One region of the Streptococcus sp. SN3 genome, then DNA from elsewhere that is predicted to be linked to it. Evidence: riboswitches for the same ligand, from Rfam matches in the RefSeq annotation. Region 1 holds a riboswitch; the other holds the start of a gene.
What was found. Region 1 has a riboswitch for preQ1 ahead of PCY71_RS03100 (QueT transporter family protein). Riboswitches for the same ligand answer to the same signal wherever they lie in the genome.

Region 1 (11,496 bases):
TCTAAAAACTACCTTCAGGTCGGTCAAGATATGTTATCAACTCAGCATCAGCAAATCACAGCTTTCCGATCCAGCAATAACTTTGTTACTCCAAAATACACTAGCTTCAACGGACGGACCTACTACACCCAAACCGGTGAAGAAATTACCAATCCTGACGAAACCATCAAGAAAGAACTGGATGAAATTCGTAATGCTGCCAATACCCAGCTTAAGATGAGTGACGCTATTCAGACCGGCGACTTGATTCGCTTCTACAAGGGAAATGACTTAGGCAAAGTCAACCCTAAAGACTATTCTTACCTAAATTCAATGAAGGCCTTGTTGGCTATTGAAAAGGAAAAAGGCGACCAATCAACCAGTCTTTACTCTAAGCGAGGCAATGTCTCCACTGTGGACCTCTTTAATTCGCCAAGCTATCGTGCACTGCATCCAGAGCAGTTCCAAACTAGCAGCAGCGACGAAGACAGCAGTCAAGAAAACTCAAGCTCTTCCAGCTCTAGCTCCACAGCCAATCCATAGATAGCAAAAGCCTTAAGTCCATTGGACTTAAGGCTTTTCAGGCTCTATAATTTCTGTAGTGGGTAAAACCGCTGTAGGAATGATGGAGCCTCTTTTGTTGTAGAAAAAAAAGTCCCATAAGTCCTATAATGAAAAGCGATGAAACTATCATTAGAAAGACTCTTATGGAACAGTTCAATTTTATCACAAACTTACTGGGAATAAAAGACCCTAACATCACTATCTTGGATGTTCTAGATGCTGGAACTCATAAAGAAATCATCGCTAAGCTGGATTATCCTGCTCCTAAATGCCCTCACTGCCAAGGACAAATGGCTAAATATGACTTCCAGAAAGAAGCAAAAATTCCCTATCTAGAGTGTGCGGGATATAAAACGCTGATTCGCTTAAAGAAACGACGTTTTCGCTGTAAAGTCTGTAGGAAAATGGCTGTCGCAGAGACTTCCTTAGTCAAGAAGAATCACCAAATCGCAGCCATCGTCAACCAGAAAATCGCTCAAAAACTAATCGAGAAAGTCCCTATGACAGCCTTCGCTGAAAGCTTAGCTGTCTCTACTTCCACCGTCATTCGTAAATTGAAAGAATTCAAGTTCAAGACTGACCTTAACTGCCTTCCAGAATACATGAGCTGGGATGTGGAAACAGTCAGGGAAGTGACTGTTTCAATCGGCAGATAGAGATGAGCTTCATTGCACAGGATTTTGATTCAAGAAGGATTATAGCTATCTTAGACGGACGGACTCAAGCAACGATTCGCAATCACTTTCTGCGCTATTCCAGACAGGTCCGAAACCAAGTCAAAATCATTACCATGGACATGTTTAGTCCCTACTACGATATTGCCAGAAAACTATTTCCAAACACTAAAATCGTTCTGGATCGTTTTCGCATTGTACAACATCTAAGTCGAGCTATGAACCGCCTTCGCATCCAAATCATGAATCCGTTTGATAGGAAATCACACGAATATAAGGCCATCAAACGCTACTGGAAACTCATTCAACAGGATAGCCGTAAACTAAGCCATAAACGATTTTATCGCCCGACTTTTCGCATGCACTTGACCAATAGAGAGATTCTAGAAAAGCTTCTCTATTGCTCCCAAGAACTCCAAGAACACTATAAACTCTACCAACTCCTGCTTTTTCATTTTCAAGAGAAAAAAACTGAGCATTTCTTTGGACTCATTGAAGATACCATTTCTTATGTAAATCCTATTTTTCAAACTGTTTTTAAGACTTTCTTGAAAAACAAGGATAAGATCCTGAACGCACTGGAACTGCCCTACTCAAACGCAAAACTAGAAGCTACTAACAACCTCATCAACCTCATCAAAGTCATCAAGCGAAACGCTTTCGGCTTTCGGAACTTTGACAATTTTAAAACTAGAATCCTCATCGCTTTGAACATCAAAAAGGAGAGGACTGATTTAGTCCTCTCCAGATTATAACTTTTCATTAACCCACTACAGTTGACAAAGAGCCCGAAAAAGAGGGATAAGTTGCAGATAAGTGAAAACCTCTAAAGTTGGAAAACTTTAGAGGTTCATGCTAAGTTTGAAAATGCTGGTGCAAGATAGCAAAGTAGTCTTCTGGATTGTGGAGAAATGGGAAGTGGCCGCTGTTTTTAATGGTGAACACCTGAGCGCTGGGATAGCGGCTGATGACAAAGTGCATGCTAGCACCAAAAATATCATTGTCACCGAAAGTCACGGTAATAGGAAAAGCAGGATCTTCTAGTCGGGGCAAGAGAGGATAGGCCATAATTTCCTTTCTTGTCTGATTGCCTGCTTGGACTGAAACATTGCTCATGTCTAGTTTCACATCATGAAAGGCTGGATAGTCGGCATTGTAATTGCGAGCAACCTGACGATAGAGAGCCTGCGAAGCCTTGGAACTGCCAAGACCTCCCAGCAGAGAATAGATTCCCATTTTCAGCCATTCGATAGTCGTGCAGTGATTTTTATTGTAATTCATCATTTCCTTTTCCATTTGTTTCCACTGCTTGCCCGTGCCTGTTCCCGGCGAGGAAAGAAAGAGACTAAGGAGCCGCTCAGGGATTTTGCTGGCGTAGATTTGCGCGTACAATCCACCCCAGGAATGCCCCAAAAGGTGAAATTTATCTACATTGAAGTGGTCGGCGATTGTGTTGATGTCTGCAATGTAGGCCTCCATGCTGTAGTCGCCACTCGGACAGGGCGATTTCCTCGTTCCCCGCTGGTGAAAGACAATCAGTTGATAATCTTTTTCGAGCTTAGGGATAAAGAGCTTGAAGTCATCAGGCGTTCCCGGTCCACCGTGCAGCAGGATAATCGTTTCCTTGTCAGGATTGGGGTAGCAGATGGTGTAGAGCTGGTCGGAGCCATTTCGGATCATCGTTTCGATTTTTTGAGAATGAGTCATCGTTTTCCTTTCTTTTAATAGAGCGTCCACCACTGATAAAGAGACCAGTAGAGGAGATTGAGTATTGTAATAAGCGAAGCGCTGCTGGTTAAGTAGGTCAAGACCTTTTTACTCTTGCTCACTTGGAATTTGGAGCGCATGAAAAATGGGGCAATCAAGCTAATCAGAAGGCTAGCACCTATTGCCGCAAAGCCCATAGAAAACCAAACACGGTCGCTTTGTGAGCTACTAAGTTTTAAGACGCTTTGGATAAAGAAGAAAAGTAGCAGCATGGTAGACAAAATAAGCTCACAAGTCAGGTGTTGCCAGAGCGACCAAGCAAAGGGAGCAGACTGACTGTTTTTTCGTGTTCCTTGTGGAAATTTTCAATTTTCTGACCGATTTGGTCATAAGGCGTGCCCGACGGCAATTTTTGCTGGTCAGCTCGAACTTGCGCTGCTCCAAAAGCCACCAAGCCACATGTTACCAGCGCCACAGCGCTTTTCAAAAATGATGGTTTCATGATATCCTCCTTAAGATGTATTTTCCCCTTTGCACCCTTATCCTAACAAATGGACAATAGCAAATCTACCCCTTTTCGGTAAGTGGTAAGATTTCCTAAGTAAGTGGTAGAAAAAGTAGCTCTATAATTTCTGTAGTGGGTAAAACCACTGTAGGAATGAGCGAAATGCTTTCGGATTTCGGAACTTTGAAAACTTTAAAACTAGAATCCTCATCGCTTTGAATATCAAAAAGGAGAGGACTGATTTAGTCCTCTCCAGATTATAACTTTTCATCAACCCACTACAGTTGACAAAGAGCCGCTTTTCATGTAGCTAATAACTTATTGAATAACTTCAAAAACAGAAACCGTCAGATTTTCAACATAGAAAGGCTTCTTATGACGGCTATTGCCAACTACGAGGCGCAGCTTATCTGCATTCGGCAGATAGTAAGGCAGGCCGCTGGCATTAAAAATGACTTGATAGTGCTTGTCATCCTTGATTTCAAAGATAATCAAGCCACTGCCCTGCTCTGCTGATTGGACAAAGACATGCTTATAAATATCTTCATAGGTCTGATAAGAAAAGGCTTTGCAGCTTGTCTTGAGGCGAATGATGTTCTTGATAAAATCAATACTCTCTTGATGGTCCTGCAAAATATCCCAATTCACCTGATTGACTGGATCTGGCGCATTGTAGCTGTTCATAGCCCTTTCGCGATCGCTATGCAGGACTTGGTCGTCTTCCCCCGTAGCTACAAGCTTAGTACGAGAAAATTCCTGTCCGACCTCCATGAAAGCCATACCCTGCATGAGCAGGTTCATGGCAGTTGCCAGCTCAATCCGCTTGGTGCGAGTCAGAACATCATCGTCGGGATGCAGCTCCGCAAGCAAATCATGTAAATTGAAATTGTCGTGAGCCTCCACGTAGTTAAGAACTTGATCAGGACTGAGATAGCTGCCTAGCTCACTGCTGCCAAGGATAGACTTAGCGACAATATCCTCCGTCGCCTGACCACTGACAAAGCCAGCCTTGATGCCGCCGTAAACCTCGGCTCCTTTGACCGCATCCCGCTCTGTATCATTGAAAAATCCAATTCGCGGTAACTGATAAGCATTGTCCTTCTTAGCCTTGTCTTCTGGTCTCAGGCCCGTCCCCATATCCCAGCCTTCTCCATAGAGCAGGATTCGCGGGTCCACCTCATCCATGGCTTGGCGGATAGCATTCATCGTTTCTACGTCATGAATTCCCATCAGGTCGAAGCGGAAGCCATCTACATTAAACTCCTTCACCCAGTAAAGCAGAGAGTCAATCATAAACTTGCGAAACATTTCGTGCTCGCTGGCCGTCTCACTCCCCACTCCAGTTCCATTTTGGAAAGAGCCGTTAGGATTCATCCGATAGTAATAATCCGGTACTGTAGCCTGAAAAGCAGAATCATAGGTCGAGTAGATGTGATTGTAGACAACATCCAGTGTCACAGAAATCCCCGCATCATGGTAGGCCTGAATCATCGTTTTCAAATCACGGATGGCCTGCGCTGGGTCAGCAGGATTGCTCGAAAAGCTAGTCTCCGGAGCATGATAGTTCTGTGGGTCATAGCCCCAGTTGTAGATTAGCTCTCCATTTTCATCATAGTCCTTTTGACGATCAGACACAGGCTGAAGCTGGACGACATTAACGCCTAAATCACTGATATAGTCAAAGCCTGTCTTTTGCCCTTGATGATTGGTAGTGCCTTTTTGACAGGCTCCCAAGAAGGTCCCGCGCATCTGACTATCCACGCCAGAAGTTTCCGACTTGGTCAAATCCCGAATGTGCATCTCATAAATCACTGCTTGATTTGGATTATCCAAGCGCCAGAAAGCTTCTTTGCCTTGTCGGACCTGAAAACCAGCTACCTCTGTCTCATCCGCTCCAAGAATCGCTGAGCGTTTGCCATCTGGACTGGTCGCAATGGTATAAGGATCTCGAGTATAAAAATTTCGGTATTCAAAGCTAACATGGTAGTGATAAGTTTTGCCGGTCAAGTCTTCTGCTATTTCAACTGACCAGACACCGATGGTGTTTTCCTTATGGTCGTGAGAATATCGGTCTCCTTTTTTCATTGGGAAAATTTTATAAACAGGAGCTTGATTGTCAGCCGATTCATAGACTACTAGTTCTACCTTCCTAGCTGTCGGTGCCCAAACTTTGAAAGTGTGTGCGCCGTCCGTCTGACGGTGTCCCAACCAGCCTTGATAGCCCCAGCATTCATCAAAGTAGTCTGTTCTCAAGGCCATATCAAAGTTATGCGGACGCCGGCGTGAATACTGGTGACTTGTCGTTGCAGCCTGCAGGGAATAATAAACCTGCGTATCTCCCTCAATCAGCCAAATTTCCGTAACCAGATGAGGAGGTAACAGATCAATATGATAGTCACAGGACTGGCTAGACCAGTCTGAACGTTTGATTATCACATGAGCATGATCTAAGGGCTCCCAGGTTTGAAATGATAATTCCCCCTGAATACCAAAATAATCAAGTTTGGAAAAAGCTACTTCCTTTCCCCATTGGTTTATTTGCCACTGCCACATATCATAGGAGAAATAATCCCCAGTCGGATTGTGATAATGGACTAAGACTTTATAGTCTAGCATGTTCTTTCATCTCTTATCTAAAATTATTCTATTGAAAGGGCTGTCTGACTGATTTCATCAATATTGGCAAAAAATTCCAAATGACCGTGCAGCACTTCCAGTTCAACAGGCGTATCGCCGCCGTATTCTCCATCCAAATTTAGCATAAATGGACCTTTTTTATCTAAAACTTCCAGCTGCAGCTTGCTTGTTTTGAGGTATTCTACATTGATATCGCCAACGTGCTGACCGCCATTGATAGCCTGCATCATCAGACTCAGCATGTCAAAGAGATTGGCTGTCTTGACCAAAATCAAGGTAAAATTTCCATCGTCTAATTTAGTGTCTGGCGCTAGCTTTTCAAAACCACCGATAGAATTGGTCAAAGCCGCAAACATAAGCGAAATCTTCCCTTCAAAGACACCGTGGTCGTGCTTGATACGGACCTTGCGGAACTTAGAGCGAGGGAGTTTTTTGGCTCCTTCTGCGACATAAGCAAAGTAGCCTAGGCGAGATTTGACCTCGCTAGGTACGCTATAAGTCAGCTCTGTCAAGGTTCCAGCCGCTGCAATATTGATAAAATACTTGTTACCATAGGCCCGGCCAATATCCATCTTAATGGTCTGATTCTTTTCGATAATGCGAGCCGCCGCTACTGGGTCTCCCATGGGAATCTTGAGAGCACGCGCATAATCGTTGGTTGTGCCAGTTGGAATAAAGGCCAGTTTAGGCCGTTCATCCAGATTCGCCACACCATTAACTACCTCATTGATGGTACCGTCGCCGCCTGCCGCAATAATCAAATCAAATCCTGCTTTTGCTGCTCTTTCAGCTTCTTTTTGAGCAGAAAGGGGGGCCGGAGTGGTTTGGTAGGCGCTGGTTTCATAGCCCACATCCTCCAAAACATCCAGCACTTCCGCAATATTTTTCTTAATAATTTCCTGTCCCGAAGTCGGGTTATAAATCAATCGTGCTCGTTTAATCTTTTCCTTCATACTTCAGCCTCATAAGCTATCAAGCCAATCTTCATCCCGAATTTCAATTCCCAACTCCTGAGCCTTGGCAAGCTTGCTGCCAGCATCTTGGCCAGCTACTATCAGATCCGTTTTTTTAGAAACAGATCCAGAAACATTAGCACCTAGACTCTGCAATTTTTCTTTAGCTTGATTGCGTGTCAATTTTTGTAATTTACCAGTCAAAACAACCGTCATACCTGATAGGGCTGCATCAGCCGCTGCCTTTTGTCCCAGATAGTCCAGATTCACACCTGCTTCCTGCAGTTCCGCCAAAAGAATCTGAGAGCCTTCCTGCTCAAAATAGGTATGCAGGCTTTGGGCAATCACCGTCCCAAGACTGTCGATAGCCGCAATCTCTTCTTGGCTGGCCTGAGACAACCTAGGAATATCATGGAATTTCTCCAGCAAAATCCGACTGGCCTTGCTTCCCACATGGCGAATCCCCAAGCCAAACAAGAGGCGTTCAGCTGAGTTTTTCTTGGAAGCTTGAATAGCAGTATACAACTTATTTGCTGATTTTTCCTTAAAGTTCTCTAGTTCTAGTAAATTTTCTATCGTTAGCCGATAGATTCCAGCCACATCCTTGACTAGATTTTGAGCAAAGAGCTTCTCTACCACTGCTGGACCAAGACCGGTAATGTTCATGGCATCCCGGCTAGCAAAGTGAATCAAGCCCTCCTTGATCTGGGCTGGACAGAGCGGGTTAATGCAGCGCAGAGCCACTTCGTCTTCAAAGTGCACTAGCTCACTCTCGCAGCTTGGACAATGGCTTGGCACTTCCAAAGTCTCTTCTGACACCCGCTTGGACTCAACCACTCGCAAGACAGCAGGAATAATATCCCCCGCCTTATAGACGATAACGGTGTCTTTCTGACGAATATCCTTCTCTGCAATATAGTCCACATTGTGCAAGGTTGCTCGGCTGACAGTCGTTCCCGCTAGCTGCACTGGCGTCAGATTGGCTGTCGGAGTCACCACTCCCGTCCGCCCCACTGTCCAGTCAACAGACAGAAGCTGGGCTTCCTTTTCCTCAGCCGGAAACTTATAGGCGATAGCCCACTTAGGTGCCTTGACAGTAAAGCCAAGCTCCTCTTGCACCGCCAAGTCATTAACCTTGATGACAATACCGTCAATTTCATAAGGCAGGCTATCCCGCTCCTCAGCGATCTTTTCGATAAACTCCCAAACTGATTCAATAGAGTCCGCCAGAATATGAGTAGGATTGACTGAGAAGTCCAAATCTGCCAGCTTGTTTAAGACCTCTTCTTGGCTGCCAACCTGAGTAGGACTGGCTTCTTGGTATAGGAAAGTCGCTAGATTGCGCTTAGCCACAACTGCTGTGTCCAGCTGGCGCAAGGTTCCCGCTGCTGCATTACGTGGATTGGCAAACTCAGGCTCACCATTTTCCTGTCGCAGCTGATTGACCGCATCAAAGGATGCCTTGGGCATATAGCACTCTCCGCGAACCGTAATGTCCAGCGGTTCTTTCAAAGTCAGTGGAATATCCTTGACTCGCTTGAGATTTTCAGTAATGTTTTCACCAACAGAACCATCCCCCCGAGTCGCTCCTGCTACCAAGATTCCATTTTCATAGGTCAGGGAAATAGAGAGCCCATCAATCTTGAGTTCACAAAGATAAGAAACTTGTGGAAATTCCTTGCGAACCCGCTGGTCAAAGGCTAGTAATTCTTCACGTGAAAAAGCATCCTGCAAACTAAAGAGAGGATACTGGTGTGGATATTTTTCAAATCCTTCTAAAATCTTCCCTCCCACCCGATGTGTCGGACTGTCAGGCAGGATATCGGTTGAGTACTTTTCTTCTAACTCCACTAACTCACGATAGAGTCTGTCATACTCGCTATCCGATACACTTGGCCTGTCTGCCGTATAATACTCATGGGCATATCGGTTGAGCAATTCTACTAATTCTGACATTCTTTCTTTCATACTTCTATTTTATCACAAATACACAAAATCTTCCTCTATTTGTTCCGAATTCTTCCTAAAAAACAAGAGGATATAAAAAGAGCGGAAATTCCGCTCTCTGCTGTCTTATTTTGTCAAATCAATACTTTTTGCGATCTGGTTAATAAGGATAGCTCCAGCAATCAAAGAGGCAAATTCTCCAATGGCCGTTGTAAACCAAGTCAGGAAGAATGGCAGGCCTTGCAAGAAGTGCAATTCTGCAGCAATGGTCACCATTGAGATAGAAAAGAATACTGCAAAATAGAAATGATCCAAACGAATCAAGCCTTTAATCAGATATTGATTCTTATAGCGACTGAAAAGATAGACACCCAGTGACAGGAAGACCAAGGTGGACCCACCACCGACAAAGACATCAACGATTCCAAAACTATAGAGATTGGCAATCATACAGCCAATGGTCACACCCATGATATATTTCCGATTATAAAAGGCCATAAAGTTCATCATTTCAGAAATTCTGAACTGGTAAGCACCATAGCTTATAGCATTTAAAGGGGGCGTAATCGTAAGAGCTACATAAATAGCAGCAACAATGGCAATCTGAGCCAAATCACGAACTGTCAGTTTTTCTTGTTTCATGTTTTCTCCTTTAGCGGCTTTACCGCGTGTAATATGCTTGGCGAAAGAAGCTAAGCGCCAAGGGTTGCGTCACATAAGAGGAGCATCATTCGTTGATTCCCCCACAGATTTGGCAACCCAACTAGTATAGCATAAATCCTAGAAATATGATAGACTATCTTTATGAAAACTTTAATCAAAAAATTCTTTGACAATGAGGTTCTGTCCTATCTTTTCTTTGGTGTGGCAACAACTGTCGTATCCGTTGTCAGTCGGATGCTCTGCTATGAATTGACGGGAAATGAACTACTGGCTACGATAATAGGTGATATTCTTGGCATTCTTTTTGCCTTTGTAACCAACGATACTATCGTTTTCAAGCAAGCAAGGAGTGGCTGGCCTTCTAGACTTATCAAATTTTTCACTGCACGTTTGGCTACTATGGGCTTAAATTTACTATTGACTTTTATCTTTGTCACTAGCTTCCCGCAGATCATAGGCCAGTTTGTCAATAACAATATCAAAATGGTCAATACCATCGAAACTTTCATTGCTCAAGTACTGATCATCGTTCTCAACTATGTCTTTAGTAAGATTTTTGTCTTTAAAAACAAGGAGAAATAACAACAAATCAGTCTATTTCACCCTATAAAAGCAAATCTGGACCAGATAATTCTGATCCAGATTTTTTTATTCCTAAATTTCCAAGCTTGGATTATCAAGCGTCAGATGGGTGATTTCACCTTTGACACCAAAATAGTCCTCAATCAGAGTCTGAAGCTCTATCATAGCTGCTTGAGCACGCACGGCCTGCTCTTCGTTGATGGACTCGATAACCAAGATGGCATTCTTGGTCTCCTCGGTCAGCATAGTTCGCTGGGCTTCTCGCCAGTTAAGGCAACGGCAGACAGCCCCTTCTTCATCATAGTAGATGATTTCTTCTGGAAGTGCCGGTGCGTCACTCTCAGCACCCAGCGGGAAAAAGGATTCCCCACCCTTGGCTTTACCTAAATAAAGACCTCCGACAATCTTATCCAAATCCTCACCGCCACATGGAACCGCATAAGACAGCGAGACACTGTTGTAGATATCGACCAAAGGATTGATTGGATGAAATTCACGCCCCTGACTGACCCGCTTGAGCAGAGCTTCGATAGAGGAACGCGCTCCTTTCTTGGTCTTGAATTGGCTGAAGGCCTGCCGCCACTCCTGAATGACTTCATTTTGAGTGAAGTTCTCGTCTGGGATAAAGTCATCAGCTCGCTTCGCTCCCTTATCCAGCAGGGATTTGAAATATGGGTCCTTACTTTCATCCACACTATTATCCAGCCCCTTGACCACTAAAACACTAATCTGAGCTTCCGGAAATACTCGCCAAAATTCATGTTCAACTGTAACTTTCATGATGTACCTCTTCAATCTTAATAGTTTCTTTTTTGTCCTTTTTTGACTGCTTCCCAGTCACCTGTGATGTTTTCACGCACTCGTACCAGCATTTTCTCCAAGGCTTGAACTTCCGCCTGAGAAAAGCCCCGCAGGGATGTCTCCTCAGAGTAGTCGTTCTCCGCTAGGATAAAAGGATAAAGTTTTTCCCCTTTTTCCGTCACAAACCATTCCTTGTTCTTCTTGTTGTCCTTGGCTGCCTTCTGCTGAACCAAGCCCTTGGCCTCTAGCTTCTTAACAGAACGAGCAACCGTTGAGCGATCCACCTTGAGCAGCTCCGACAGCTCCTCTTGGATGATTCCCGGATTCTCCGCGATTCGCACCAGATAAAGATATTGTCCCCGTGCCAGCTCTATATCACGGAACTCAATATTAGCAATAGAATCCAAAGCTCGGGCAATAATCCCAATTTCCCGCAATACTGACATATTCCCTCCTTTAATTTTTATTTGAATCTATTATATCA
Region 2 (11,496 bases), on a different contig from region 1:
GCTGAAGGGGACACTCTTACTTTCTCACTGCCGCAGGAATTAACCCTGATTACTCCCTTAAACTTCCAAGTATCTGATGTTGTCAATCACAAGGGAGAAGTAGTCGGAAAAGCTCAAGCGAATCCAGCAAGTCAGACGGTTACAGTAACGTTTAGTAATTACTTTACTAACTACACCGAACAAAAAGAAATGTCCCTGACTTTTAATGTACGAGTTAATAACGACAAGGTGCAAAATTCAGGGCCGGTTTCCTTCAAATTTGGCCAGACAGATTTTTCTTTCCAATATGAAAAGGTAGAAGGAACTGCTGGTGAATATGAAATGAAATATGGTTACCAAGACAGTAGCGATCCAAAGATTGTCAAATGGCGCATTATCCTGAATGCAAGACAGGACATGCTTCGTAACATGGTGATTTCAGACAACTTTGGCGACGGTCTGACACTGGTACCAGGTACACTGCGCGCAGTTCGTTATGCTCCTGTAGAAGGTGGTATCCGCAATGAAGCGCACTTGCTGACTCTGCCTGTTTTGGATAACTTCACTAACAAGGCGGTTCTTACGCAAAATGCTAATGGTGATGCTAATGGCTTTACCATCAACTTTGGTGATAACTACAACTGGCCAATGTACATCGAGTACTCTACTCGCGTACCAGATGGTGTTCAAGTAGGTGATGTGGTTAACAACACCTTGTCTTGGACAGCTAAAGGCTTCCCAGAGCGTACTATTACTAAGTCAGTCCGCTTAGAAGATGGTTCTGGTAAAGGAAGCGGATTGTTGGCAAAAGACGTAATGATTAAGGCTCAGAAGAAGCTTGTTAACAAAGAGTTAGAAAAAGGTCAGTTTACCTTTGGTCTCTTTGACGAAAGTGGTAACTTGCTTCAAACTGTTACCAATGAAGCAGACGGCTCTATCAACTTCAAGGCTTTAAACTACAGTGCTGCTGGTACTTACCGCTATAGCATCAAGGAAATCCCAGGAAACGATTCTAACTACGTCTATGATGACAAGGAAGCACAGCTGACAGTTACTGTAACAGATGTTAATGGTGAGCTTTTAGGCTCTGTCAAGTATGACTTGGATCCAGTCTTTACAAATACTTATAGAGGTAATGATCCAGGTAAGTCAGTTCAGCCGCCAACTCCTGGCAATAACAACAATCCAAACAATCCAAATAACAACCCTAACAACAATCCAAACAATAATCCGAATAATACCCCAGGTAATGGTAACAATACCCCTGGTAACAGTTCCGATAATCCAAAGGGTGGAACAGACAATCCAGGAAATGGAAATAACAATTCAAACAATGGTACCAATGATCCGGGTGCTGCAGGAGGCAACAAAAAAGTTCTGCCTAAGACTGGTCAAGAAACTACACTTTGGCTGTCAGTTGCAGGTTTGGCAATCTTAGTTGGCTTTGGAAGCTATGTCTTTCTTCAAAAGAAGACTAGATAAGATTCAAAGGTTTTAAGAGTTTTCTCTTAAAGCCTTTTTACATACTTTTCCATTTGAAAAAACGGAGCAATCATGTTAGAATAGACCTAGTAATTTTTAAAGGATAGAGGTGTTATCGTGGCTTTTGGAGATAACGGACAACGCAAAAAAACAGGATTTGAAAAATTGACGATGCTGGTCGTGATTATCATGCTCATCGTGACAGTTGGAGCTATCTTTGCTTCCGCTCTCAGTGCAATCTTTTAATCCAAACGCTTCAGGGCGTTTTTTTAGACTAGAAAAAGAGAATAGAAAAAATGAGTATGTTTTTAGATACGGCCAAGATTCAAGTTAAGGCTGGCAATGGTGGCGATGGCATGGTGGCTTTTCGCCGTGAAAAATATGTTCCTAATGGCGGTCCTTGGGGCGGTGATGGCGGTCGTGGCGGAAATGTTGTTTTTGTCGTAGACGAGGGCCTGCGTACCCTGATGGACTTTCGCTACAATCGGCACTTCAAGGCTCAGTCTGGTGAAAAGGGCATGACCAAGGGAATGCATGGCCGAGGGGCAGAGGACTTGATTGTTCGAGTGCCGCAGGGGACGACAGTTCGTGATGCGGAGACGGGAAAGGTGCTGACGGACTTGGTAGAAAATGGCCAAGAATTTATTGTAGCGCGTGGTGGCCGAGGCGGTCGTGGAAATATCCGCTTTGCGACGCCTAAAAATCCTGCTCCGGAGATTTCTGAGAATGGAGAACCAGGTCAAGAACGGGAGCTTCTGCTGGAGCTCAAGGTACTAGCAGACGTTGGTCTGGTCGGCTTCCCTTCTGTCGGAAAATCCACTCTGCTCAGCGTCATTACAGCGGCTAAACCTAAGATTGGTGCTTACCATTTTACGACCATCGTGCCTAATCTAGGCATGGTTCGCACTCACTCTGGAGAGTCCTTTGCAGTAGCAGATCTACCAGGTTTGATTGAAGGGGCCAGTCAAGGTGTAGGACTGGGAACCCAGTTTCTCCGTCATATTGAGCGGACACGGGTTATCCTACATGTCATCGATATGTCAGCTAGTGAGGGGCGCGACCCTTATGAGGACTATCTAGCCATTAATAAAGAGTTGGAATCCTACAACCTTCGTCTCATGGAGCGTCCGCAGATTATTGTTGCTAACAAGATGGATATGCCAGATAGTGCTGAAAATCTCAAGGTATTCAAAGAGAAATTAGCGGCTAATTATGATGAATTTGCGGAGCTGCCACAAATCTTCCCGATTTCCAGCTTGACCAAGCAGGGACTTGCGACCCTCTTGGATGCGACCGCAGAATTACTGGATAAGACACCAGAGTTCTTGCTCTATGATGAGTCTGAAATGGAAGAAGAAGCTTACTATGGCTTTGACGAAGAAGCACCAGCCTTTGAAATTTCTCGTGATGATGATGCGACTTGGGTGCTGTCGGGTGATAAGCTTGAGAAACTCTTTAATATGACCAACTTCGATCGAGACGAAGCAGTCATGAAATTTGCCCGTCAGCTGCGTGGTATGGGAGTTGATGAAGCCCTTCGGGCTCGCGGAGCCAAGGATGGCGATCTGGTTCGCATCGGCAAGTTTGAGTTTGAATTCGTTGACTAAGGAGGCTTGCAATGGGTGATAAACCAATATCCTTTCGCGATGAAAATGGAAACTTTGTCTCTGCAGCCGACGTCTGGAATGCAGAAAAGCTAGAAGAGCTCTTTAATAAACTCAACCCTAAGCGCAAGCTACGTCTGGAAAGAGAAGCATTAGCGAAAGCAGAGGAGGAATAAGATAAAAAGCAGCTGAGCAGGAAATAATCCTACTCAGCTGCTTTTTTTTGCGCTAAAGATGTATTCGTTAAGGTAATTAATCTTTGTTTTAAGCAAAGATTTTAGGACTGACTGCTTTTATTCGAGGGAGAGTAGCTAGGCAGACACCTAGAACGATAAGCTTGTCTGCATAATCAGTCAGTATTTGGACGAGGACGATACTAAGGACGGGGTTGACTCCCATTCCCCGCAGGGCTTGGACTATGAGGCTGGATCCGCTGGATGTTATGCCTCCGAAGAGCAGGACAGTGATTGCAGAGGCTACTAGGGTACCTGGAAGGGCTACCAATAGGGTTTTCCAGAGAAGACTGAGCTTTAAGCTTCCTTTTTCTTTAAAAAACCAAGCTGCTGAAAGAGCAATGATGATAGCGGCTGGCGAGTAGTAGAGAGAAAAGATATCGGTTGTCATCCAGCCAATGAGGGCGCTGAGAAAGGCAACGCCAGCCCCAGCAAGAGGCCCTAAGGTTAAGCTAGCTAGAATCGTTCCAAAGGTATCTAGATAGATAGGTAATTTCAGAAAAAGTGCAATATTAGCTCCCACGTAGTTAAGAGCGATACAGATAGACAAGAAGCTTAGGATAAGGGGTGTCGATTTTTTCATGATAAAATTTTCCTCATAAAAGTGATGATAGGTCTTGAGCAATCGTTTCCTTAGGCTGATTCAGGAGGATAGCTAAGAAGTCTTGGAAGAAGAGTGAGGGACTGACTTGAGTTGCAATATAGGCATTGGCTGGTTTATGATAGAAGTCATAAGCATCAACCACAGTCTGTCCAAGAGCAATGCCTTCGGTTACGACTTCAACATAGGAGTCGAAGCCCATACAAAGGTCCTCATGCAGAAAATGAGCAATAGCCAGGGGATCATTGATAACACAGCCGATGATGTGTTCATATTCCCAGTGGAAGTCCCAGTAGAAACGCGTGATACGGCCGACAAACTCAGCTACTTCTGGCTGTAGGAAACGCATGTACTCTAATAGATTGGGGGTGAGGACGATGGCGCGTGTGACATCCAGTCCCACCATCTCGATTTTTCGGCCTAACTTTTGATAGACAAATTGAGCGGCGTGTGGGTCACACCAGTAGTTATACTCGGCTACAGGTGAGCAGTTGCCATGAGATTTGTAGCTGCCGCCCATGCTGACAAAGCGTTTGATATGTTTTCCAATTTGGGGATTTTGCTTTATAGCCAGTGCTAGATTAGTCAATGGTCCCAAGGTGATTAGGGAAGTGTCCTGAGCCTTCTGGAAATAGGTAGCCAGAAATTCAGAGGCTTTCTGAGGCTGGGGCTGACAATTGCTTGTTCGATTGATTCCGCTCTCGCCTAAACCATCCATACCGTGGGTATCCTGAGCTGAAACGAAATCGCGGACTAGAGGTTTTTCTGCCCCTGCATAGACTGGTATATCTAGCCGGTTCAGTTTTTCTAATATTTTAAAGGCATTTTCAACACCAAGGTCCACTGGGACATTTCCAGCGACGATGGTCAGTGCTACAACTTCTAAATCGGGATGTTGAATGGCATAAATTAGGGCTAGACTATCATCTATACCAGGGTCACAGTCGATAATGATTTTTCTTTTCATGAGTTCTCCTTTGCCTATATAAAAATGAGGTTGAGACAATCGGTCCCAACCTCTTAACTGTCAGCCTAATCGAGGAGACAGCAAAAAAACTATGCGCAAGACATTTTAAATACAATATAAAGGCACTTAGTTTTTTATTCTGGGAAGTTTTCGAACCAGTCCAAAACCGGGTTTTTGATTTCTCTATTTCTTTATCATAAATAAAAATAAGGGAAAAGTCAATGGGAGTAAGACTAGCATGGTCACCCCCATCTTTTTATGGTATAATGAAAAAAATAAGTAGGAGAAGTGATAATTATGGTAAAAACGATTCATACAGATAAAGCACCAGCAGCGATTGGACCTTATGTTCAAGGAAAAATTGTCGGCAATCTTTTGTTCGCGAGCGGGCAAATTCCCCTGTCTCCTGAAACTGGAGAAATTGTTGGGACGACTATTGAAGAGCAGACCCAGCAGGTGCTAAAAAATGTTTCAGCCATTTTGGAAGCCGCTGGAACAGACTTTGACCATGTGGTCAAGGCTACTTGCTTCTTGAGTGATATCAATGATTTTGTGGCCTTTAATGAAGTTTACAAAACAGCCTTTACAGAAGCATTTCCAGCTCGTTCAGCAGTCGAAGTGGCTCGCCTGCCTAAGGATGTGAAGATTGAGATTGAGGTTATTGCCGAGATTCTCTAAAAAAGAGCAGGGGAAAACCACTCTTTGACGGATTCTATCTGATGAAAGGATTATTATGTCTGAGAAGAAAATTCAGCTTGTCATTGTGACTGGAATGAGCGGGGCAGGGAAAACCGTAGCCATCCAGTCCTTTGAAGACTTAGGTTATTTTACCATTGATAATATGCCGCCAACTCTGGTGCCGAAGTTCTTGCAGCTGGTCGAAGGGACCACTGACAATGATAAATTGGCTCTGGTTGTAGATATGCGCAGCCGTTCCTTCTTTTTGCAAATTCAGAACGTTTTGGATGAATTAGAGCAAAATGAGAATATAGATTTCAAGATTCTTTTCCTAGATGCAGCTGATAAGGAGTTAGTGGCTCGTTACAAGGAAACACGTCGCAGCCATCCGTTGGCAGCTGATGGACGGATTTTAGATGGGATTAAATTGGAGCGCGAACTCTTAGCACCTCTGAAGAATCTAAGCCAAAATGTCGTGGACACAACAGATTTGACGCCAAGGGAACTCAGAAAGACCATCTCTGAACAATTTTCAAATCAGGCTGACATGCATAGTTTCCGCATTGAGGTCATGAGTTTTGGTTTCAAATACGGTCTGCCTTTGGATGCAGACTTGGTCTTTGATGTGCGCTTTCTGCCCAATCCCTACTATAAACCTGAACTGCGCAATCAAACTGGCTTGGACAAGGATGTCTTTGATTATGTCATGAACCATGCCGAGTCAGAAGAATTTTACAAGAACTTGCTAGGCTTGATTGAGCCTATTTTGCCGGGATATCAGAAGGAAGGAAAGTCTATCCTGACTATCGCTGTGGGCTGTACGGGTGGTCAGCACCGCAGTGTAGCCTTTGCTCAGCGCTTAGCAGATGATTTGGCTAAAAATTGGCCGGTCAATGCCAGCCACCGCGACAAAAACCGTCGGAAAGAAACGGTGAACCGCTCATGAGAAAGCCACGAATTACAGTCATTGGCGGTGGAACAGGAATTTCAGTTATTTTAGACAGCCTGCGTAAAAAGGATGTAGAGATTACAGCCATTGTCACAGTAGCAGATGATGGAGGCAGTTCTGGTGAGCTGCGAAAAAACATCCAACAGCTAACTCCGCCAGGTGACTTGCGAAATGTCTTGGTAGCTATGTCTGACATGCCAAAGTTTTATGAGAAGGTCTTCCAGTATCGCTTTGCGGAAGGAGACGGCGTTCTAGCGGGGCATCCCTTGGGCAATCTGATTATTGCCGGTATTTCCGAAATGCAGGGCTCAACTTATAATGCCATGCAGCTTCTAACCAAGTTTTTCCATACGACAGGCAAAATCTACCCTTCTAGTGACACCCCTTTAACTCTGCATGCTGTGTTTGCAGATGGGACGGAAGTTGTCGGTGAAAGCAATCTGACCAGCAAGAGTGGAATGATTGAGCGGGTCTATGTGACCAATACCTATGATGACCAGAAGCCTGCTGCCAGTAAAAAGGTAGTCGAGAGCATCTTAGAAAGCGATATGGTGGTTCTGGGACCAGGTTCACTATTTACCTCTATCTTGCCTAATCTCGTTATTGAGGAAATTGGCCAAGCTCTTCTAGACACCAAGGCAGAAGTGGCCTATGTCTGCAATATCATGACCCAACGCGGCGAAACAGAGCATTTTTCAGACAGCGACCACGTCCAAGTCCTGCACCGTCATTTAGGCAGGAAGTTTGTAGATACAGTCTTGGTCAATATCGAACCTGTCCCTCATGAGTATATGGACAGTAACCAGTTTGACGAATATCTGATACAGGTGGAGCATGATTTTCAGGGGTTGCAAGAGCAGGTTCCGCGAGTTATTTCTTCGAATTTTCTGCGTTTGGAAAATGGCGGAGCGTTCCATGATGGTGAGTTGGTTGTTGACGAATTGATGCAGATTATACAGGTACGCAAATGAGCTTTACAGTAAAAGTAAAAGAAGAATTGCTGAGTCTGGCAAACAGAGATAAAAATGAGCTGTCAGCCATGATCAAGATGTCTGGCAGTTTGGGCTTGGCCAGCAGTGGTTTGACCCTGTCTGTCACAACAGAAAATGCCAAGATTGCCCGCCATCTCTATGAGTTACTGTCGGACCTTTATCAGGTCAAGTCAGAAATCCGCCACCATCAGAAGACCAACTTGCGCAAGAACCGTGTTTATACAGTATTTCTAGATCAGAAAGTGGAAGAAATCCTTTCTGACCTGCACTTGGCTGACTCCTTTTTTGGTATCGAGGCAGGGATTGACCAGGCTATTTTGACTGATGACGAAGCCAGTCGAGCCTACCTACGGGGAGCCTTTCTCTCAAATGGCAGCATGCGGGAGCCAGACTCAGGCAAGTACCAGCTGGAAATCCTGTCCGTTTATCTGGATCATGCTGAGGACTTGGCTGCCTTGATGCGTCGTTTTCTGCTTGATGCCAAGACCATCGAGCGCAAGAAGGGGGCTGTCACTTATCTGCAGAGAGCTGAAGACATCATGGATTTTCTCATTGTCATCGGGGCTATGGAAGCCATGGCTGAGTTTGAGTCTCTTAAGCTCATGCGGGAAGCGCGCAATGACCTCAATCGCGCCAATAATGCGGAGACAGCGAACATCGCTCGCACGGTCACAGCCAGTATGAAAACCATCAACAATATTGCTAAAATCAGTGATAATATTGGCATTGAGAGTCTACCTGTAGACCTGCAGGAGGTAGCCCAGCTTCGCATCCAGCATCCAGACTACTCCATCCAGCAGTTGGCTGATAGTCTGAGCCGGCCACTGACTAAGAGCGGCGTCAATCATCGCTTGAGAAAAATCAATAAAATCGCAGATGAATTATAAAAGCTGCTGAGCTTGAGCTCGGCAGCTGTTTTTTTATAGGCTTGTAGAATGTTTGGGTTGGACTTTTTGCTCAGGATAGATATGGTTAATGGCATTGTTGACAGCAGTAGGTGCCTCACCTAACCCAGTCGCAATCAAGTCAATCTTTCCCTCGTAGCTGCAGCAGTCACCAGCTGCATAGATACCTGGCACGGAAGTTTCTTGCTTGCTATTGACCAAAATTTTGTGACGGTTGAGCTCCAAGCCCCAATCTTTGAGATTGCCGACAGAGGATTTAAAACCGTAGTTGACAAAGAGGTGATCCAGAGGCAGAAGCTGACTTTCCTCTCCTTTGACTTGGCTGATTTCCAAGTGGGTTATCTTGCCATTTTCACCAACCAATCGGCTCGGTATAAATGGTGTCTTAATCTCAACACTAGAAGCCTTGAGTTCTTCCACACTATGCTCTAAAGCTCGGAAGTTGTCCCGACGATGAACCAGACTGGTTTCTGCAATCTTTTCAAAAGCTAGCGCCCAGTCAACAGCCGAGTCACCGCCGCCCAGAACAACAACCTTTTTGCCTGCGTACTGACTGATGTTTGAAACGTGATAGTGGAGGTTGCTGTAGGCTTCAGCATCGTCTAGCTCCAAAGCTCTCGGTTTGAAGGCGCCACCTCCCATGGCGATGATGATGGTTTTGGTTTGATGCTGGGCTTGAGAAGTCGTGATAGAGAAGCCATCACCAGATTTAACGATATTCAGAACCGTTTCATTGAGGCAAATCTCTGTCTGGAATGTTTCTAGTTGCTCAATCAGACGCTGTGTCAACTCTTCGCCACTTAGATTGGTAAAGCCTGGCACATCCAGAATCTTCTTCTCTGGATAGAGAATGGCCGGCTGACCGCCCAGTTGAGGCAGGGAATCAATGATTTTAACCTTGGCTTGGCGCAGATGAGCGTAAAAAGCTGCGAATAGGCCAACTGGACCGCCGCCGACAATCGTAATATCATACAGTTCAGACATAATTTTCCTCAATCTTTTTAAAATAAACTAGCATTATTGTACCACAAAAAGGGATTGAAATGTAAGTAAATGTTTTAAAGGCATCTTAAAAGCCCCATTAGGGGCTTAAAATTAGATAGCAAATAAATCATTAAGGTTTTCAGCCAGCGTTGGGTGGGTGAAGATTTGCTTGCTCAAGTAGGTGTAAGGAATCTTATTATCCATGGCTACAGTCAGGATATTGATAATTTCCTGAGCTCCAGCTGAGAAGATAGTTGCCCCGACAATTTCCTTGGTTTCAGTGTTGACAACGGCCTTGAAGGCACCACGCAAGTCAGCATTGACATGACCACGAGGCATTGCTGCGACTGGAATCTCCTTAACTGCAATCGGTAGGCCTTGCTCTTTGGCTTCCTTTTCAGTCAATCCGATTTGAGCCAAAGGTGGTGTGATGAACATGCTGGTAGGGACGTTCTTACGGTCTTCCAGTGTGTAGCTGCCATCGCCAGCCAGATAGCTATAAAGGATACGGAAGTCATCCAATGAGATATAAGTGAACTGCAGACCGCCATTGACATCGCCCGCTGCAAATACGCCAGGTACAGATGTTTCCAAGTGCTTATCGACCTTAATCGCTCCGCGCTCTGTTAGCTCGATATCTGTATTTTCCAACTGCAGTGGTTCAATATTCGGCTTACGGCCTGTAGCATAGAGAAGGGCATCAAAGCGGAATTCTCCATCTTCTGTCACAACTACAACTTCGTCACCATCATTTTTGACCTGTGTGGTACGTACATTTTGTAAGAGTTGGATTCCGTCTTCTTTCATGTATTGCTTAGCTAGAGCAGCGATAGAAGGCTCTACTCGAGGGAGAAAGACAGGAGCAGCATCCAGCACAGTCACCTGACTGCCCAATTTGTTGTAGAGTCCAGCAAATTCTAGGCCGATGTTACCGCCACCCAGAACTCCCAAGCGTTTAGGAAGTTCCTTCAGATTTTGGATGCCAGTTGAGTCATAGACATGTTCGGTTTCAGTCAGTCCTGGAATCGGCAGGACATTGGAAACAGCACCGGTATTGATGACAATAGTCTCAGCAGTCAGTTCCTCTTTTTCATCGCCCGCTGTGATTTCGATGACCTTATTTGAAAGAAAATGAGCTTCCGCATCAATGATGTCGACACCAGCGCCACTGATTGCTGCGTAGTTCTTCCCGTTGAGACGGCTGGTTACAGCGTTCTTTTCAGCCATGACTTGATCGAAAGCCAGGCCTTTTTCAGCAGCGACAAGCAGGGTTTTGGTTGGGATGCAGGCGATATTAATGCAGGTTCCCCCGTACATAGCCTTGCTTCGCTCAATCAAAGCAACTTTTTTTCCTTGGGCCGCCATTTTGGCTGCCAATGTTTTACCGGCCTTACCAAAGCCGATGACAATTAAATCATAGGTTAACATAATTTACCTCCATTTTTCAAAAAAGATTGTATCACATCTAGTCAGAAATTGCTGATTTCTGCTACGCTTTTTTTCTTCAGTATTTTTAGTGTTTATTTTTATACAGAATGTCCATTTTTGAGCAATGTTTTCGCAGTTCCAGTCAGTCTGTGTTATACTAAGTTTCATTATTTATTTTAGGAGGGCAAAATGTCTATTATTACACTGATTTTGGCAAGCTTGGTTGCCTTAGAATTTTTCTACATCCTGTACTTGGAGACCATCGCGACGACTTCTGCAGCGACAGCTCGGGTTTTCGGTATGTCACAAGAGGAGTTGGAGCAGCAGTCAGTCAATACTCTTTTCAAAAATCAAGGAGTATACAACGGGCTGATAGCTGTTTTAGTGCTGATTGCGGCCTTTGTGCAGTCTAGTCCGGTTTGGCTGGGAATTTTTATGGTTTATATCATCTTGGTAGCAGCTTACGGTGCAGTGACCAGTGACCCGAAAATCCTGCTTAAGCAAGGAGGGCTGGCGATGCTGACCCTGCTTAGTTTATTTTTCTAAATAGAGTGAGGAAAATTGATTTCTCGCTCTTTTTTTATATAATGATTGACTTTTTTGTTAGACAAGTGTAGAATAAAATTAGAAATAGCATTAATTTAGAAAGCGCGTGGGAACGATGAAAAGATCTATTAAACGTTTGCCAGACGGG

Region 2: linked by a shared signal. The riboswitch ahead of PCY71_RS14070 (nucleoside hydrolase) and the one ahead of PCY71_RS03100 (QueT transporter family protein) in region 1 are both predicted to bind preQ1.

What each region holds. Positions count from the first base shown of each region.
Region 1 covers NZ_JAQFJF010000001.1:675,955-687,450, forward strand. The annotation lists gene PCY71_RS03065 (LTA synthase family protein) at 1-522, shown strand, start outside; one part of gene PCY71_RS03070 (ISL3 family transposase) at 687-1,197, shown strand; one part of gene PCY71_RS03070 (ISL3 family transposase) at 1,197-1,972, shown strand; gene PCY71_RS03075 (alpha/beta hydrolase) at 2,073-2,924, opposite strand; gene PCY71_RS03080 (hypothetical protein) at 3,220-3,426, opposite strand; gene pulA (type I pullulanase) at 3,748-6,045, opposite strand; gene PCY71_RS03090 (diacylglycerol kinase family lipid kinase) at 6,069-7,019, opposite strand; gene ligA (NAD-dependent DNA ligase LigA) at 7,029-8,987, opposite strand; gene PCY71_RS03100 (QueT transporter family protein) at 9,093-9,608, opposite strand; PreQ1 riboswitch class II at 9,606-9,742, opposite strand; gene PCY71_RS03105 (GtrA family protein) at 9,771-10,211, shown strand; gene PCY71_RS03110 (B3/4 domain-containing protein) at 10,284-10,991, opposite strand; gene PCY71_RS03115 (MarR family winged helix-turn-helix transcriptional regulator) at 11,009-11,458, opposite strand.
Region 2 covers NZ_JAQFJF010000011.1:21,363-32,858, forward strand. The annotation lists gene PCY71_RS14045 (Ig-like domain-containing protein) at 1-1,461, shown strand, start outside; gene PCY71_RS14050 (DUF4044 domain-containing protein) at 1,579-1,707, shown strand; gene obgE (GTPase ObgE) at 1,758-3,068, shown strand; gene PCY71_RS14060 (hypothetical protein) at 3,080-3,241, shown strand; gene PCY71_RS14065 (ECF transporter S component) at 3,330-3,881, opposite strand; gene PCY71_RS14070 (nucleoside hydrolase) at 3,895-4,866, opposite strand; PreQ1 riboswitch class I at 4,987-5,031, opposite strand; gene PCY71_RS14075 (RidA family protein) at 5,164-5,544, shown strand; gene rapZ (RNase adapter RapZ) at 5,600-6,490, shown strand; gene PCY71_RS14085 (YvcK family protein) at 6,487-7,464, shown strand; gene whiA (DNA-binding protein WhiA) at 7,461-8,372, shown strand; gene PCY71_RS14095 (NAD(P)/FAD-dependent oxidoreductase) at 8,406-9,374, opposite strand; gene PCY71_RS14100 (FAD-containing oxidoreductase) at 9,486-10,802, opposite strand; gene PCY71_RS14105 (DUF1304 domain-containing protein) at 10,992-11,348, shown strand; gene PCY71_RS14110 (BlaI/MecI/CopY family transcriptional regulator) at 11,464-11,496, shown strand, end outside.